2 linked regions of the Rhodopirellula bahusiensis genome follow. Each later gene encodes a partner of the first gene's protein in a complex. Links are inferred from orthologs where the notes say so. Each region holds a gene or a part of one and is shown in the gene's direction. Other genes may lie near its edges. The genes, in order: secA and secY.

Evidence for each region.
Region 2: the proteins of secA (region 1) and secY are in contact, whole or in part, in a crystal structure (PDB 3DIN), measured with the Thermotoga maritima proteins. The link is inferred for Rhodopirellula bahusiensis from one-to-one orthologs. Residues at the interface, in WP_004082002.1 of Thermotoga maritima: Glu261, Ala262, Arg263, Lys300, Ala301, Arg302, Thr303, Ile304, Ile305, Leu323, Tyr324, Asp325, Pro326, Val329, Ser330, Tyr333, Ile336, Lys340, Phe345, Val349, Glu363, Phe364, Tyr374, Ser375, Gly376, Gly377, Glu393, Ile395, Thr482, Ser483; in WP_004081795.1 of Thermotoga maritima: Glu108, Gly109, Glu110, Glu111, Ala236, Glu237, Arg238, Arg239, Ile240, Thr241, Ile242, Gln243, Tyr244, Ala245, Arg246, Arg247, Val248, Thr249, Gly250, Arg251, Arg252, Val253, Tyr254, Gly256, Ala257, Ser258, Thr259, Tyr260, Leu261, Pro262.

Annotation. Positions count from the first base shown.
Region 1 is NZ_NIZW01000008.1:285,969-296,063, reverse strand. What follows is about bases 1,738-6,046. They hold secA (preprotein translocase subunit SecA), read left to right. Parts: upstream 1,738-2,129; coding sequence 2,130-5,846; downstream 5,847-6,046. Other genes in these bases: CEE69_RS12565 (3-deoxy-D-manno-octulosonic acid transferase), read left to right, coding at 6,025-6,046; CEE69_RS12575 (Nif3-like dinuclear metal center hexameric protein), read left to right, coding at 1,738-2,059. Outside these bases: CEE69_RS12585 (tetratricopeptide repeat protein), read right to left, coding at 1-76; CEE69_RS12580 (hypothetical protein), read left to right, coding at 303-1,073; more of CEE69_RS12575, read left to right, coding at 1,196-1,737; more of CEE69_RS12565, read left to right, coding at 6,047-7,338; CEE69_RS12560 (hypothetical protein), read right to left, coding at 7,432-7,908; lepA (translation elongation factor 4), read left to right, coding at 8,194-9,990. UniProt on the Escherichia coli protein: Required for protein export, interacts with the SecYEG preprotein conducting channel.
Region 2 is NZ_NIZW01000007.1:51,307-60,081, forward strand. The notes cover bases 1,846-4,834. They hold secY (preprotein translocase subunit SecY), read left to right. Parts: upstream 1,846-2,637; coding sequence 2,638-4,032; downstream 4,033-4,834. Other genes in these bases: rplO (50S ribosomal protein L15), read left to right, coding at 1,865-2,359; CEE69_RS09915 (adenylate kinase family protein), read left to right, coding at 4,046-4,633; CEE69_RS09920 (thioredoxin family protein), read right to left, coding at 4,677-4,834. Outside these bases: rpsH (30S ribosomal protein S8), read left to right, coding at 1-57; rplF (50S ribosomal protein L6), read left to right, coding at 123-668; rplR (50S ribosomal protein L18), read left to right, coding at 752-1,120; rpsE (30S ribosomal protein S5), read left to right, coding at 1,168-1,701; more of CEE69_RS09920, read right to left, coding at 4,835-5,417; CEE69_RS09925 (hypothetical protein), read left to right, coding at 5,698-7,140; CEE69_RS09930 (sulfatase family protein), read left to right, coding at 7,140-8,618; CEE69_RS09935 (sulfatase-like hydrolase/transferase), read left to right, coding at 8,755-8,775. UniProt on the Escherichia coli protein: The central subunit of the protein translocation channel SecYEG. Consists of two halves formed by TMs 1-5 and 6-10.

The DNA of each region.
Region 1 (10,095 bases):
GGACGAGCAGAATGCTGCTCAAAAGAAGAGATGGCACCGTCTTCGCGGGCTGATTGCTGGGATTCTGGATTCGCATCGTTAGGACTTCGTGTGAACGAGAGAACCGGTCCAAAAAAATTCGCATTCCGAATTGTAGCAACCTGGGACGACCCCACGGGGCTCACACCCGTGACATACCGCATCGGCAATCCCACTTTGATTCAGACGCCGCAACGTTTTGTTTGATTCCCTCGGGACAGACAATTAAGCTGCAACGGTCTGTTGTTGAACAATCCGCCTTTAGTCACAGGGTCCCCGTCGCGATGAAGATTCGCTTTGCCTCGCCACTTCTCCTTATCGCCATGGCGATTGGCTTTTTGACCACCGCTCAGACCAACACGGCCTCTGCTCAGTCCGCTGTATTGGCCGAGATCTACGGCCGCGGTGTTCATGCCTACAACGCCGGAAACTACAGCAAGGCTTATGAATTGCTGTCGATGGCGATCGACAACAATATCCGTGACCCGCGGGCTTACTACTTCCGCGGATTGGCAGCCAGTGCCAGCGGAATGGGCTACGCCGAAGGCGATTGGCAAATGGGCGCCGAGCTCGAAGCTCGTGGCGGCGACGCTCGATCGATTGGCCGTTCACTATCGCGGATCCAAGGTTCGCAACGCCTGAAATTGGAACTGGTTCGCGAAAAGGCTCGCCTGCAAGCTCTGGCAACCGGCGCCGCTCGCTCGCAGATCCGCTCGAACGAGCTTTCCTCACAAGGCCAACCCGCCGCTCCTTCGCAGGCTCCGAAGATGCAGCGTGGTGCCACCCCGCCACCCGCACCAGCATCGGATGACAATCCATTTGCGGATGATTTGGCCGGCGAAGACGCAGTGGTCGAATCCAACGACGCTCTCGAAGGTGCGATGGACAACCCATTGGCCACCGAAGCTGCTCCAGCCGACGCATCGGCCGCCCCTGCTGATGCGGGTACCAGCCCATTTGATGGAGGCGCCGCTCCGACCGACCCATTTGCCCCCGCCGGTGATGGCGACCCGTTCGCTCCCGCAGGCGATGACGATCCGTTCAGCGGATTCTGATTTGGAAGGCACGCCAACCGAATCGCGTGCCTTTCCACCCCGGATTCATTGTTCCCACAGCGAATCGCCGTCCGTAAAGTGTGCTCTTCCGAGCACCTTTCCTCCAAACGGTCGCGAATCCTGTGTCTCCCACCATCGAATCCATTTGCCAGTCTCTCTCCGCCATCGCTCCCTTGAAGCTGGCGGAGGAATGGGACAACGTTGGCCTGCTTTTGGGTGACCGCTCAGCGGAAGCCCACCGGATATTGACCTGTTTGACGATCACCCCAGCGGTGGTGGAGGAAGCAACCGAGTTGGCGGCGAATTTGATCGTCGCCCACCACCCGCTGCCGTTCAAACCGATGGCCAGGATCACGACCGATTCGGCCGCCTCAGCGATGGTCTGGAATCTGTGCCGAGCCGGAATCGCTGTTTACAGTGCTCACACCGCCTACGATTCCGCTCGCTTGGGCATCAACGAACAGTGGGCAAACCGTCTCGGCTTGACCTCAATCAAGCCCCTCGTTCCGTCGCTGGAAGACTCAATGGTCGGCTCAGGCCGCTGCGGCGAGCTTCCCGAACCGATGACTGCGAGAGAGTTTTTGAGCTTTGCCGCAAATTCATGCGGCTCCACGCGGCCCCGATTGGTGGGCGATTTTGACCGTCCGATTCAGCGTGTTGCGATCGGCTGCGGCAGTGGAGGCTCGTTCGTGGGAGCCGCCCGCCGGCGTGGTTGCGACGTTCTGCTGACCGGCGAAGCCACCCTGCATACGTGTTTGGAAGCGGAAAACACGGGATTAACGCTGGCTTTGGTCGGCCATCACGCCAGCGAACGCTTTGCCATGGAAACGCTGGCCGAGCAGCTGTTGCAAGAGATCCAACCGCTGCATGAAACCTTCGCCGACGATCGAGATTCATCGCCGCCTGATCCGGCGGGCAATTGGGTCCGTAGTAGCCAACGCGAACGAGATCCGATCGCAGTTGACCCAATTTCCCTCAACCCGTAACGTTGGAAGTTGGCATGGTTTACGCAAGCCGCACGCTTTCACACCCCCAATCGCACTGATTTGATCTTTTATGTCCATCCTGGAACGTCTTTGGGACATCCTTGGCCTCGTTTTCGGTAGCACGTTCGAACGTGTTGGCAGCCTGGCCACCAGCGTGTTTGGTTCCGCCAATGCCCGACAAGTCGCGAAATTGCAGGAATCCGCCGACCGAATCACGGCGATGGAATCAAAGTACGCGGGGTTGTCCGACGACGAACTCCGCGAACAAACCAAGCTGTTTCGCAAACGTCTTCGCGAAGGTGAGACGCTTGACGACATCATGGAAGAGGCCTTCGCCGTCTGTCGTGAAGGCGGCAAACGATTCCTGGGCATGCGTCATTACGATGTTCAGTTGGTCGGCGGCATGGTGCTGCACTCCGGCGCGATTGGCGAAATGGTCACCGGGGAAGGTAAAACCCTGGTCGCGACTCTGCCCGCTTACCTGAACGCTCTGGAAGCCAAAGGCGTTCACGTCATCACGGTCAACGATTACTTGGCCCGTCGTGACATGGAGTGGATGGCGCCGCTGTACATGAACCTCGGTCTGACCGTCGACGCGATCCAGTCCGGCATGTCGACCAGCGAAAAACAAGCCGCCTACCAGTGCGACATCACCTACGGAACAAACAACGAATTCGGTTTCGATTACCTGCGGGACAACATGCGTCCGGCTGCCAAGGGCGATGACCGTTTCCCCAGCGAAGTGCAGCAGTGCCAAGGCCCGCTGAACTACGCCATCATCGACGAAGTTGACAACATTCTGATCGATGAAGCTCGGACACCTCTGATCATCAGCGGCCCTGCCGACTTGGATTTGGGACGCTACGGCGAAGCCGACCGTGTCGCTCGACAACTGAAGAAAGAAGAACACTTCACCGTCGACGAGAAACAACACAACGTCACGCTGACCGACGAAGGCGTTCGTGCTGCGGAAGAGTTGGCGGGTGTGGAGAGCTTCTACACCGCGGGCAACATGGAATGGCCGCACCTGATCGACAACGCCCTGAAAGCCCACTACCTGTACAAGCTGGACGTCAACTACGTCGTCAAAGACAAACAAGTTGTCATCGTCGATGAGTTCACCGGTCGTCTGATGGATGGACGGCAATGGAGCGATGGTTTGCACCAAGCCGTCGAAGCCAAAGAAGGCGTGCCGATCAAGCAAGAAACGCAGACGTTCGCCACCGCTTCGCTGCAGAACATCTTCAAGATGTACAAGAAGCTGTCCGGGATGACCGGTACGGCTATGACCGAAGCGGACGAATTCTGGAAGATCTACAAACTCGACGTTGTCGCCATTCCAACGCACCGTGGATTGCAACGGATCGAACACCCCGACCTGATTTACTTGACCGAGAAGGACAAGTTCAAAGCGATCGCGGATGACGTCGAACGCACTCACAAGTGGGACGTGTTGGTGCTGAAAGATGGCACCGAGATGTGGGGCAACATCAAGTCCGAAACCGATTCGGCCGTGGAATTGCTTCCCAAAGGCGAAAAGCAGACCGAGACATTCTCTCGCGAAAAAATCGTTGCGGTCGAGCGAGCTGGTCGTCCGGTTCTGGTTGGTACCGTCAGCATCGAAAAGAGCGAACGCTTGTCCGCACTGCTGGAACGCCGCGGCATCAAGCACGACGTCTTGAACGCGAAGCAGCACGGCCGAGAAGCGGACATCGTTTCGCAAGCCGGCCGAATCGGCGCCGTCACGATCGCCACGAACATGGCCGGTCGTGGTACCGACATTATCCTTGGTGGTAATCCGGAAACGCTCGCCTGGTCGCAATTGCAACACAAATACCCGACGCGTTTGGAAGTGCCGGACGCCGAGTGGAAAGCTCTCGTCGACGAAATCGACGAACGCGAAAACATGAGTGCGGAAGGCAAGATCGTTCGTGAGATCGGCGGTCTGTACGTGCTCGGAACCGAACGACACGAATCACGCCGAATTGACTTGCAGCTTCGCGGTCGTTGCGGTCGTCAAGGCGACCCCGGTGGCAGCCGATTCTTCTTGTCTCTCGAAGACGACCTGATGCGGATTTTTGCTGGCGACTTCGTCAAAAGCATGATGGAACGCATGGGCATGAAGGAAGGCGAAGCGATCGAATCGTCGCTGGTCACTCGCCGAATCGCGGCGGCTCAGAAGAAGGTCGAAGAACGCAACTTCGAAATTCGAAAGAGCTTGCTCGAGTACGACGAAGTGATGGACGAACAACGCAAACGCGTTTACCGCTATCGCCAAAACTTGCTCGACGGACACAGCTCTCGCGAGATGCTGTTGACGTTGATCCACAACGAAATTCAATCGCAAGTCGACACGTTCCTGGATCCAAACTACGGCGTCGACACGTTCTCGGCGTTCGCCGGTGGAAAGTTGGGTTGCCAACTGGACGCTCGCGATTTCCAAAACATGGATTTCGAAATGGCGGACACTTACGCCAAGGATCAAGCCGAACGTGCATCGGAAGTCACCGTCGCTGAAGCCGTGGAAGAAAACCTTCCCGAGACGATGGAAGACGAATGGAACTGGAAGGCGATGGCCACCTGGGCGAACACTCGCTTGGTCACCAACTACCAAGACCATCAGTTGAAGAACAAAGATCGCGAAGAGATGATCGACGAGTTGATCGCTCACGCTCACAAGCAAATCGAAGAAACGGATTTGACCGAAGGCGAACCATTGCTGGAGGCCGACTACGGCCTTCGAGTTCTGTGTGCCTGGATGCGTCACAAGTTCGGTATCGAAACCACTCCGGAAGAATTCCGCGATGTGGAAGACCGCCGCAACGTCACCGAAGAACTCAATCGTCGTGCCGAAGCGGCTTACACCGAAAAGGAAGCCGAGTACCCGGTCCTGACCGGCATCTCTCGCTTCACCGACAAACAAGGTGCCCAGGTTTCACTCGACCGCGAAGGTTTGGTCGATTGGGTGCACGGTCGATTCAATCACGAACTCAGCGTCGATGAGGTCAAACTCAATCGTGACGACCTGAAGGTTCAGCTGATCCAGTACAGCAAGCAAACCGCCGGTGCCTCCGGTGGAATGCACGCTCAGGCAACCGAGAAAGTCGAAGATCTCTTCGGCAGAGCGGACGCCGACGTGACCGCCTCACTCGCCAGCGGACAATCCGGAAAGCTGGAAGCCTTGGCGACCTGGCTGCAAGAAGAGCTCGGTAACCGAAACACCGCCGAAGACCTTTCGCGGATGAATCGCGCCGAGCTGACTCTGGCTGTCAACGGTGCCGTCGATGACAAGTTCCACCCGGAAATGCGTCGGATGGAACGTCAGATTTTGCTGAACATCGTGGACGACTCGTGGAAGAACCACTTGTTGACGATGGACCATTTGCGAAGCAGCGTTGGCCTGAAGGGCTACGCTCAAATGGACCCCAAAGTCGAATACAAACGTGAAGGCATGCGACTGTTTGAATCCATGTGGGACTCAATTGGCGAACGCGTGACCGACCTGATCTTCCGCATGGAGTCTTTTAACGATGACTTCATTCGCAGCACGTGGGTCGACGCGAGAACTCGCCATGACGATGCCCACGAAGCCGGTCGTGCGGCCCAGCAATCGGCGCAAATGGAGTCCAACACCGCCGCCCAACGTGCCGCCGCAGGCAGCGAGGGTCGAGCCGAAGGCAGCGTTGACACCGTTCGAGTCGAAGAGCCTCGTATCGGTCGCAACTCACCGTGCCCCTGTGGCAGCGGCAAGAAATACAAGAGCTGCTGCATGCGTCGCGACCGTTGATCAAAAATGTGGCATAGGCTTCCAGCCTGTGAAGGGGATTCGACGTGGTCCCTCGCTCACGCGTCGGGTTATGATTCTCAAGCTCGTTTGATGTGAACCACTCAAACTCGGGACGGCTCGCGCCGTTCCGCTCAAACACCCGGTCCCAACGTTCCACGCCCTGCCAAGGAAGGCAACCATGTGGCTCAACATCGCCTACGCCGCAGCACTGACCGCGGTCTCGCCGTTGGTGCTGCACCGGATGATTCGCCACGGTCGCTATCGACGCGGCGTGGGGCAAAAACTGTTGGGCCTGTCATCCGAACAAGCGGCCCAAATTCGCGGAAATGCCGAGCGAACCATTTGGTTGCACGCCGTCAGTGTTGGCGAAGTCAACCTGCTCCCCGAGTTGGTCAGCCGACTGGAGAAGCAGCATCCCGAAATCGCACTGGCGATCAGTTCCTCCACCGACACCGGTTTCGACCTCGCTCGCAAACACTTCGGTGACGAACGAGTCTTCTTCTGCCCGCTCGATTTCACTTGGGCCGTTCGCCGCACGCTGAAAAACCTCGGCTGCGAGCAACTGGTGCTCGCGGAACTTGAACTGTGGCCCAATCTGATTCGATGTGCCCAAGAGGCGAACTGCTCCGTCCAAGTCATCAATGGTCGACTGAGTGCCACGAGCGCCGGTCGCTATCAACAATTCGCAAAAGTGTTGCGTTCAACGTTCGAGCGATTGGATTCGGTCGGGTGCCAAGACAACTCCGCCGCGGAACGTTTTGTTGCCTGCGGCGTCTCGCCGGACAACATCACCGTCACTGGATCCTTGAAGTTTGACAACGCCCCTCGCTCGCGAGAGACAACCGAAGTCAACGAACGCATCAACTGGTCGGGTATCGATCCGTGGCACCGAGTTTGGTGTTTTGGCAGCACGCAGGCCGGCGAAGAAGCGATGGCACTTCGTGTCTATCAAAAGCTGCGAGCAACGCACCCAGAACTGCGATTGATTTTGGTTCCCCGTCACGTCGAACGATTTGACGAAGTCTCGGAACTGATTCAGTCCGAAGGTCTGTCCTCCATTCGACGCAGTCGCAACGACAGCCAGTACGCTGATCAATGGGACTCCGAAGAAGTGATCCTGGTCGACACCATTGGCGAACTTCGTCACTGGTGGGGCGTCGGACAGATTGCCACGGTGGGCGGCAGCTTTGGTGACCGGGGCGGCCAAAACATGCTTGAACCCGCCGGCTATGGTTGTGCCGTTTCATTTGGCCCCAACACAAAGAACTTCGACACGATTGCCAAGCAATTGATCGCCGCCGACGCTGCGGTTCGTGTCGCCGATGAAGCCGAACTGCAGGAGTTCGTAACACGTTGCCTGACTGACGTACCCGCCGCGGACTCGCTCGGACAAGCCGCCCGCGAATTGGTCAACCAACACCGAGGTGCGTATCAGAAAACGCTCGAGATGTTGATCCCAGGGCAGGTTGGATCACGCCAACAAGCCGCCTAACCAACCCGCAGCACATTTACCGCCTGCGTCACGCCCACAACCTGTAGCACGTTGATCTCCAACGTGAACGAACCAAACAAACGCGCAATCAACTCAACGATACTGAGGAGCCCAAGGCGCTGAAGCCGAGTCCCATCGGTTCTGCTCAGCGGCTTGTGGTTGTCCGTTGTAATTCTGCGGCTGGTAAGCGTTTGGGTTGTAACCACCTTGGTCGCCATAACCCGCGTTGGGTTGTGCGGCAGGGTAATTGTTGTAAGCCGGCGGTTGGTTGTAATTAGGTGCGCCGTAATTCGGAGTGCTGTACCCAGCCCCTTGAACCGGTTGCCCGCCCTGTGGTGGCCAAGCATTCGGATTCGCGGGAGCAGCCCCGGGATAGTAGCCACCTTGGCCTTGAGCAGGATAACCACCCTGTTGCTGGGCAGCCTGCTGAGCGGCTTGTTCACGTTGACGCTCATCGAGTATGTCTCGACCGCGATCGATCGCCGAACGCGTGTCGCTGCGAATTTCCGTCTTGTTGATTTCGATTCGAGTTTTGTCGCCATCACGCTCGATGGTGAACCATCCAGCCATGAAAGCGCCACCGACGGCCAGGCCGAGTAAAAGCAATGTCCGCATGACACATCCTTGAAAACAGAAAAGACGAAACGGTCCTCCGAACGTTCGATCATCCCGAAGAGGACGTTTCAGCGGAAGATCAATTCATCCGTTTGGATCGTCACCCAGAATCCAGGAAATCCACTCAAACCTGTATTTCTTTCCAATTCGTTGCAACCGATCGCTTCAGCGAAACCCTATTGAATTGACACCTGATTCACTACGATGTGACGTCCACGCCGCGTCGCACGAAACAAAATCATGAAACACATTCGCAATTTTTGCATCATCGCCCACATCGATCACGGAAAATCCACCCTGGCGGACCGGCTGATCCAATCATGCGGCGGAGTGACTCAACGAGAGTTTCACGACCAAATGCTCGACTCGATGGACATCGAGCGGGAACGCGGAATCACGATCAAAAGCAACACGGTCACGCTGAACTACACCGCCAAAGACGGCGAGGCGTACCAACTGAACTTGATCGACACCCCCGGCCACGTCGATTTCTCACACGAAGTCCGCCGGTCGCTGATGGCCTGCGAAGGTGCTCTGATGGTCGTCGATGCCTCCCAGGGTGTCGAAGCTCAAACCGTCGCGAACTTGTACCTCGCGCTCGAATACGATCTGGAACTGCTGCCGGTCATCAACAAAATTGACTTGCCCGCCGCCGATGTCGATCGTGTTCGCGGTGAGATCGATGAGGACTTGGGACTCGATCCCTTCGTCGCAATCCCGGTTTCCGCCAAGACAGGCGAGGGCATCGAAGACGTTCTCGAAGGGATCGTCACGAACCTGCCCGCTCCGCAAGGCGACCCTAATGCGCCGCTAAAGGCTCTGGTGTTCGACGCTTTCTTTGACAAGTATCGCGGCGTGATCCTGCAATGCCGTGTCATGGAGGGAACACTGAAACCCAAAGACAACATCCACTTCATGCACGCCGATCGCGACTTCACGGTCGATGAACTCGGCTACAACCAATTCAAGCTTGTTCCTAAAAAACAACTCGCTGCTGGAGAAGTCGGTTACATTGTCGCCGGTGTGAAATCAGTCCAAGACATCGAGATCGGCGACACAATCACGCTGGCGAACAAACCCGCAGACGAACCGATCCCAGGTTATCAACCCGCACGCCAAGTCGTGTTCTCATCCGTGTATCCGATGAGCACCGACGAATACCAAGACCTCACTAAGGCTCTTGAAAAACTTTCGATCAATGACGCCGCGTTGACGTTCGAAAAAGACAGCTCCGCCGCTCTCGGATTCGGCTATCGCTGTGGCTTCTTGGGCTTGTTGCACCTCGATGTGGTGCAGGAACGTTTGCAGCGAGAGTTTGACATCGGGTTGGTCATCTCGGCGCCTTCGGTGCAGTACAAGATCCAACTCAAAGACGGCTCGACGCAGGACGTCGACAACCCGACTTACTGGCCCGACCCATCGACCATTGATTCGGTCAGCGAGCCCTACATCAAGGCTCAGATTCTGATTCCGGAAGAGTACGTCGGACCGGTGATGGAACTCTGCCGCGAACATCGCAGCGAGAGCCAAACAATGAACTACTTGTCAGCTGGACGCTTGGAAGTCACCAGCGAGATGCCACTTGGCGAAGTCCTGTTCGACTTCTATGGCAAGCTGAAGATGATCACGCGTGGCTATGGGTCGTTTGACTACGTGCCGATCGAATACCGCAAAACGGACATTGTCAAAGTCGACATCTTGGTCAACAAGGAACCTGTTGACGCACTTGCTTACCTGGTTCATCGTGACAAATCACGTGCTCGCGCGATGCACTATTGCGAGCAATTGGCCGAAGCGATCCCGCGGCACCAGTTCAAGATTCCGATCCAAGGTGCCATCGGTGGCACCGTGATCGCACGAACCACGATCGCTCCATATCGCAAAGACGTGACCGCGAAACTCTATGGCGGTGACGTGAGTCGGAAGAAGAAGCTGTTGGAAAAGCAGAAGAAGGGCAAAGCCAAGATGAAACAGTTTGGCAGCGTCAACATCCCGCAAAAAGCCTTCATCTCCGTGCTCCGCACCGACCAAGACTGAGCGACCGAAACATTGGCACGAGCAGCAGTTCTTGCGCGTGCCAATCCCTCGTCACCTCTACACAAACATGTTTGCCGGGAACGACTCGGCCACTTGAAAAGCCAC
Region 2 (8,775 bases), on another replicon or contig:
GATCGCGAAGCACGCCGCGACAAAATTGGCGGCGAAGTCCTCTGCGAAGTGTCGTGATCGACCGTCGCTGACGCCCCCATTTGCCAAACCATTTAAATTCCCCCGTACATTTGTAATCAGCCATGAGCCGCATTGGTAACAAGCCAGTCGCGATCCCCGCCGGTGTGAAAGTCAGCATTGCTGATCGCAACATCGATGTGGAAGGTCCCAAGGGCAAACTGTCGTTCAAGCATCGCCCTGAAGTGAAGGTCGCTGTCGATAGCGATACCAACCAAGTGATCATTTCACGTGATGGTGACGATCGTCCCTCCCGCGAATTTCATGGCCTGACTCGTGCGATCATCGCGAACATGATGGTTGGCGTGAAAGACGGTTACGAAAAGAAGTTGGAAATCGTCGGTGTCGGTTACCTCGCATCGATCAGTGGTGACACGCTTCAGCTTCGCGTTGGTTATGCCAACGAACTGCACCGCAAGATCCCAACCGATTTGACCGTCACTTGCCCCGACCAGACTCACGTTGTGATTCAAGGTTGCGACAAACAAAGCGTTGGCCAATTCGCTGCAGAAATTCGTTCGCTTCGTAAACCTGAGCCATACAAGGGCAAAGGCATTCGATACCAAGGCGAACAAGTCAAAATCAAACCAGGTAAGTCGGCCACCAAGTAGGTTTGCCGTCGCAATTGGCGGAGCGTTGCTTCGCCGTTTCCATTCATTTCATCCGTTCACAACGATCATCGTGGGTCGTCACTATGGACAAGAACAAAAAACTCCAAAGCAAACGCCTGCGACGCCGGCGCCATGTTCGCAACAAGTTGCGAGGCAGTGCCGACCAGCCGCGTTTGTGCATTCAGCGCACGCTGAAGCACTTTGCTTGCCAGGTCGTTGACGACCAAGCTGGCAAGACCATTTTCAGTGCGAGCACGCGTGACAAAACTGTCCGCGACCAAGTGAAAGCCGGCGGCAACTGTGACGCTGCTGCATTGGTTGGTAAGCTGGTCGCAGAAAAAGCTGCTGAGGCGGGTGTTAAAACCGTCAAGCTCGATCGTGGTCACAACAAGTACCACGGCCGAGTCAAAGCATTCGCAGACGCCGCTCGCGAAGCTGGCTTGCAGTTTTAATTTTCCCATCCCGCGACATTCATCGCAACGAATCAACATAGTCCGCCATGAGCAACGCACGAAACAAACGCAACAACAAGAACGAAGAGCAAGGTTTGGAAGCCGGTCTTCTGGACCGTGTCGTCAAGATCAAACGTTGTGCGGCTGTCGTCAAAGGCGGTCGCCGTTTTAGCTTCGCTGCGATGGTCGTTGTCGGTAACGGCAGCGGACAGGTTGGCTGGGGCTATGGCAAAGCGAACGAAGTTCCGCCAAGCGTGCAAAAGGCACAAAAGCAAGCTTCACGCAGCATGATTCACGTTCCATTGGTTGAAGGAAGCATTCCTCACCAAGTTTGGGGCCGCTACGGTGCTGCTCGTGTGGTCCTGATTCCAGCCGGTGCTGGTACGGGTATCATCGCTGGCCAAGCTGTTCGTTCAGTTTGCGAAGCATGTGGAATCCACGACATTCTGACCAAATCGTACGGGACCAATAACCCTGTCACCTTGGTCAAAGCGACCCTCGACGCGATGAGCAAGTTGCGAACTCGTGAGCAAATCGCTGCTCTGCGTGGTCTGAACCCAGACGATTTGATCGAAGCCTAATCTCCCCGGCGGTTTTCATCCGCCGGAATGACATTGCTTGGTTCCCAACGCTTCACCGCGACAAACCTTGGATTCCATTGGCAAAGACACTCAATCTAACACTCGGGCAGCATGACTGACGCTCAGCGCTCAGCATCCGGCCCCCAGCCTTTCCATCACTACTATGCAACTCAACGACGTTCATCGCGGTATCACGAAAAACCGCCCTCGAAAACGCATCGGTCGTGGTCCTGGTAGCGGCACCGGCAAAACGTCGGGTCGTGGGCACAAGGGACACAAGAGCCGCAGCGGCTACAGCCGCAAGCCCAACTTCCAGGGCGGTGCGATGCCAATGTTCCGTCGAGTTCCAAAACGTGGTTTCAACAACCGCTGGGCTTTGACAATTTTCGCTGTCAATGTTGGCAAGTTGAATGACGCTTTCAACGAAGGCGAAACAGTGACGCTTGAAGCACTCGCTGCCAAGAACCTCGCCAAAGGCAACTTTGACGAACTAAAGGTTTTGGGCGATGGCGAGTTGACCAAAAAACTCACCATTCAGGCTCACCGCTTCAGCAAGTCGGCCGAAGAGAAAATCTCGGCAGCTGGCGGAACGGCAGAGAAGTTGGCTCCTAAACGTACACCTGACGAGCGCGTTGAAGCACTCAAGAGCGAAAAGTAGACGGCTGAGCCGCTGACCGCCCGCGGTCATGACTTTTCACCCAACCGACAAAACAACGGGCCTTGGCGATTTCGTCGGGCCTGTTTTTTTTGAACTGGCAGCTGTTCATCATCCTTCGTCGCAATCGTTCTTCCGCGAATCGGCTTTGGTTGCTAGTTTGATTGCCTAGGCGATGGTACTTTGCCGACGCCTAGTCCAGAACATTTATTGCGTGCTCACCATTCTTGCTTGGTGAGACGACACGAATTCACCCTGCACGATCGACGACGGACGGATCGATGTTTGAAAAGCTGCGAATCATTTTCTCGATCCCTGAGCTTCGTAAGAAGGTCATGCTTACGATCGGATTGCTTGCCATTTACCGGATCGGGTTCCACATCCCGTTGCCGATGATCGCGACGAACCTGGACAGTGGCGCCGGTGGCGGTGCTGCTGACTTCTTCGAAAAGGTCAGTGTTTTCGCGGCCAGCGATCTGCGTCAAGCGACGATCTTCGGCCTCGGAATCATGCCGTACATCTCGGCATCGATCATTTTCCAGTTGCTCGGGAGCGTTTACAAGCCGCTGGAAGAACTGAAGAAGGAAGGCGAAGCGGGACGGAAGAAGCTCAACGAATACACACGTTACTTGACCGTAGTGATCTGCTTGGTGCAGAGCTACATGTACCTGAAGTTCATGCTGATGGCTGGCTCCAATGGCCAAAGCAGCATCAACCCGAACTTCATGAATGCAAACGAACAACTGTTCTTTGGCTGGCAGATCGTCGCCGTGTTGGTGATGACAACGGGAACCGTGTTCCTGATGTGGCTCGGGGAGCAGATCGATGAATACGGAATTGGCAACGGGATCAGTTTGCTGATCATGGCCGGCATTCTGGCTCAGATGCCAAAGGCATTATACGAGCTCGTCCTGGGCATGAAGACCGAGTTGACTGGTTTGGCCAAGGGCCAGGTCGGGATTGAAACACTGATCATCCTCGTCGTGCTGTTTGTTGTTGTCGTCTTCGGTGTGGTGTTCATCACACTGGGGCAACGCAAGATCCCAACTCAATCAGCCAAGTTCACCCGTGGCCGTCGTGTTTATGGTGGTACTCGTCAGCACTTGCCGCTTCGAATCAACCAAGCCGGCGTGATGCCCATCATTTTCGCAAGCTCACTGTTGATGATTCCTGGTGTCTTGTTCGGCTTCCTCGCCGGCCAGTTCGCAACCGACAGTTCGTTGTTCCGCGGATTTGACTTGATCGGCTCAACGATGAGCGATCAAACCTCGTACTTCTTCAACCTGCTGTACGTCGGTTTGATCTTCTTCTTCTGCTACTTCTGGACGGCCATCACGTTCAATCCGAAAGAAATGAGCGACAACCTGCGTGATTCGGGAACGTTCATTCCCGGTTACCGACCGGGTCGCCGTACAACGGACTACCTCGAAAAGGTGATGGTCCGAATCACTTATGTTGGTGCTGCTTTCTTGGGTCTGATCGCGATTGTCCCAACGATCGTCTACGGATCGCTGGGTGTTCCTTACTCGATCGCCGGTTTCTATGGTGGTACGGGTCTGTTGATTGCTGTCAGCGTCGCATTCGACTTGGTGCAAAAGATCGACAGCCACTTGGTCATGCGAAACTACCGAGGATTGCTGGAAGGTGCCGGCGGCGGCACTTCACCCGTCGTTTGAATTTGGCAGTTTTGTGCGAATTGTCTTCATCGGTCCGCCTGGTGCGGGCAAGGGCACTCAATGTGAACTGCTTAGCAAAGCTCTGAACGTGCCACACATTGGCACGGGCGGAATGCTGAGGGCTCTGGAGCCCGAGAGTGGCGAGCAGATCCATGTTCGAATTGACCGAGGGCACTTCGCTCCGGATGAATTCGTGCTGCAGATGGTTGCCGAGCGGTTGGCTCAATCAGACAGCCAAATGGGCTACCTACTCGATGGTTTCCCGCGGACTCAAGTTCAAGCCAGTGCATTCGACGATCAACTGATGGCCGCTTCTCTGAAGCTGGACCACGTGTTGCACTTGCAGGTTTCCGCAGACGTACTCATTGAACGTCTTCGCAAACGGGGCGAAGAAGGGAATCGCGCCGACGATGCGGAAGAGTTCATTCGAGAACGTTTCCGAATCTACGAGGCCCGCACCGCACCGTTGCTGGATCACTATCGAAGCCAGGAACTCGTTCGTGACATTGACGCCTCTGATTCAGAGTCGTTGGTCCACGCTTCGATCTGCGAATGCTTGAATTTCAATCCGATGCTGAGCAAACCAGTCGCCAACGACTGAATAGCTGGCCCGGACTTCAAAGTATCCGCTTCAGTTCACGAATCTAGCGCTGACGACGAGAGCGACGTTGACGCTCCATCCGGATCCGACAACCAACTGGAACCGTTTCAGAAAGTGTCACGGGTTCACCTGCAAGTACTTCGTCGATCGCATTGCGGAGGTGGGGCTGAGTCACTTTTTGGCCATCAGGACTGTCATCCATCGCGCCCATGTAGGCGATCTTTCGATCGGCATCGAGCAAAAAGAACTGAGGCGTGTACTTGGCCCCATAGTCGCGAGCGATCTGCTGGGACTCGTCATACAAGTACGCGAATGGGAACGACTTTTCCGCGGCCTTCACCTTCATGGCCGGCATCGCATCGTCTTCGATCGTGTTGACGTTGACCGCGATCACCGAGACCGATTTCTCAGCGTAGTCCTTGGTCAGTGAGATCAAGCGTTTTTCCGCATCGACCGCATACGGGCAACTGTTGCAGGTGAATGCCAGAACCACGAATTTCGAATCCGATAGATCTTTCAGGGAGGAAGTCTCACCCGCGGTCGTCGGCAACTCACTCCATTCAGGTGCCGGATCGCCAATGTCCAGCACGGTGTTGAATTCACCTGCCGCAACCTGGCCGGCAATACCAACCAGGCCCCAAGTCGCAGCCAAACTCACCAGGACAAAACAACAAAACTTCATTGAGACTCTCTCGGACAAGGCAAAGGTACCATCGCGAATCAGTTTAACGGATCCCAACGCCGCAAGCGTGATTTCCACCGACTCGCTATGGATCCATTTCATGAGGTTGCTGTTCGCGTTTTCGAACGCTTTCCCCTCCACAGAACAACGATGAAACCGTTCAGGTACAATGCGCTCGTTTGAATGTCGGTTCAGGGGCACAGACGCAACGTGCGCTCCCATAACCATCGTGCCCTATTGAATCCATTTCAAATCCCCCTCCAACTGCTGGCAATCGGTTGTGCGAACGAGGAACGACACTCAGCTCTCCAACTCGCATCCTTCCCCAGCCCCTCCCTCAGCCCCAAAGGATCGAAGCATGCTCCGTCCTGCGTCCCAGAGAATGACTCTCGCTTTGGTTCTTCTTGGTCTTCTCATTGGCAAAGTGTCCCCAGTACATGGCGAAGATTCCAACCCGGTCTTTCGGGCTGGAGCTGCCACCAGCAACATCACGCCGCCACTGGGTGAGCTGATTGTTGGCGGTTGGAAACCAATTCCGGCCACCAACGTGCACGATGAACTTCACGCTCGCTGCCTCGTGTTGGATGATGGCATGACCAAACTGGCCATCGTCCTCTGCGACAACGTTGGCATCCCCGTGGAAGTCTTCGATCTCGCCAAACAGCAAGCATCCGATGCGACCGGGTTGCCAGTCTTCAACATGCTGTTGGCATCCACGCACACCCATTCGGCAACCACCGCTCGCGGGGACCTGAAAACCGCCAACGAAACCAAACTGACGGATTACCAAACCTTCGTTGCCCATCGGATCTCGGACGGAATCCGTCGTGCGATGGCGAATCTGGAACCGGCCAAGATTGGTTGGGGAAGCGCGGATGAACCGTCGGAAGTCTTCAACCGTCGCTGGTTTGTCACCGACGCCAGCTTGTTGGGCCACCCATTCGGTGGCACCGATCAAGTCCGGATGAATCCACCTCGCGGCAGCTCCAAACTGGATCGCCCCGCGGGTCCGACCGATCCCGAAATCAGCTTCGTCTCAGTACAGAGCCCCGACGGCCGGCCGATCGCCCTGCTGGCAAATTATTCGCTGCACTACGTCGGCGGCGTTCGATCCGGCGAAGTCTCGGCGGACTACTTTGGATACTTCGCGAAATTCATCGAAGAGAAACTGGGGGCAACCAATCAATCGCCACCGTTTGTCGGCATCCTTGCCAATGGCACCAGCGGCGACGTGAACAACATCAACTTCGCTGATAAATCGCCCCGAAAGTACGATCCCTACGAGAAGATGCAGGAGGTTGCAGAGAAAGTTGCCAGCCGCGTGTTCGAAGCCCACCAGCAGATTGATTTCCACGATTGGGTGCCACTCTCCGCCGAGCACACGACGTTGGCGCTGAAGACCAGACAGCCGACACCGGAGATGATCGCGCACTTTGATCAACTCAAACTTAGCGACGACAACAATCCGAGAAGCGGTCATCGCCGCGAAGAGATCTATGCCGATCGAATCGCGAAAATTTTGGCGGGGCCCAAGGAAGTGGAGATCCAACTGCAGGCTCTTCGCATTGGCGATTTGGGAATCGCCGCGATCCCGTTTGAAACGTTCACCGAAACGGGGCTGGAACTGAAAGACCGCAGCCCCTTCCAAGACACCTTCACAATCGAGCTCGCCAACGGCTCCTTCGGGTACCTGCCGACACCGCCGCAACATCGTTTGGGCGGCTATGAAACGTGGCTCGGGACCAACTACGTCGAGAAGGAAGCAACCACCAAAATCGTCGCAGCGTTGCTGGAGATGTTTCAACGCCAACTAGAGGACAACTGATGCGTTGGCTTGTTGGATGGATCGTGACGCTGCTTACAACGTCACCGTTGCTCGGCATCGGAACGGCAGCCGAGCCAACCAAACCGAATTTCATCATCGTCTACTGTGACAACCTTGGTTACGGCGACATCGAACCCTTCGGATCGACGTTGCATCGAACGCCCAACTTGAATCGCATGGCAAGGGAAGGGCGAACGTTTACCCATTTCTGCGTCACGGCCGGCGTCTGCACCCCATCGCGTGCCAGCATCATGACCGGATGCTATGCGCAACGAGTCGGAATGCATTTGAACGATCGCGATGGTGCGGTTCTGCGACCTGTCTCTGCTTATGGTTTGCATCCCGATGAGATCACCATCGCGGAGATTCTTAAGCAACAGGACTACTCCACCGCATTGGTTGGAAAATGGCATCTGGGTGATCAACCGGAATTCCTGCCGACCCGTCAGGGGTTTGATTGGTTCTTTGGAGTGCCTTACTCCGACGACATGACCAAGCGGGTTTGGCAGCGAGATGGATCGCACTGGCCACCTCTGCCTCTCATGGAAAACGAGACCGTCATCGAAGCCCCGTGCAACCGAGACGGATTGACCAATCGTTACACAGAAGGGGCGATGCAGTGGATCGCCGAGCACAAGGAGGAACCGTTCTTCCTGTACTTCCCACAAGCCATGCCTGGCAGCACCAAGACACCGTTTTCCAGCGACGCTTTTCGCGGCAAAAGCCAGAACGGTCCTTGGGGAGACGCGGTCGAAGAATTGGATTGGTCGATCGGTCAGATGCTGGACCAGCTCGTCGAACTGGGCATCGCAGAAAACACCTTCGTGATCTGGACCTCCGACAACGGTGCCCCCATCAACCGCGATCCTGATGACTTGAGCCGAGGTTCCAACTTGCCGCTTCACGGTCGCGGGTACACGACCAGCGAAGGTGCCTTTCGTGTTCCCACGATCGTCTGGCAACCCGGCAAAGTACCCGCCGGGACTCAATGTGACGAACTGGCGACCACGATGGATTTATTGCCTACGTTTGCGAATCTAGCCGGATGTGAACTGCCGTCGGATCGCAAACTCGATGGCCACGACATCGCTCCGCTGCTGTTTGGTGAACCCAACGCCAAGACGCCGTACGAAGCGTTCTACTACTACCACCAAGATCAACTGCAAGCCATCCGCTCCGGTCCCTGGAAAATGTTCTTGCCCGTCGACACATCCCCCGGACACCCGCACTTCAACGCTTCGCAAAAACCAACAACGCTTCTGTTCAACGTTGTGGATGACATCGTTTGCCAACACAACGTTGCCGAGACGCGTCCTGAGATCGTTGCTCAACTGACTGCGTTGGCCGAACAAGCTCGTCAGGACTTGGGTGACAAAGATCGCCCCGGCCAGGGCCAACGACTGATCGGAAAGGCCGCGGACGTTTCGCCTCGACGCTTGGAAACGCTGCCGAGCGAATCCGTCCAACCGGGTTCGTGATCTCGAACAATTGGGGTCCATCTCGTGAGCCGTTTGGGCATTAGCCCCGGCTGTACTTGGAAACCGTGGCTACCGCCAAACGGCTCAGATACCCGATGACACCTGCCTACCTGTTTGACTCCCTTAAGGCTCCAACATGTCTCCCATCCATATCAAT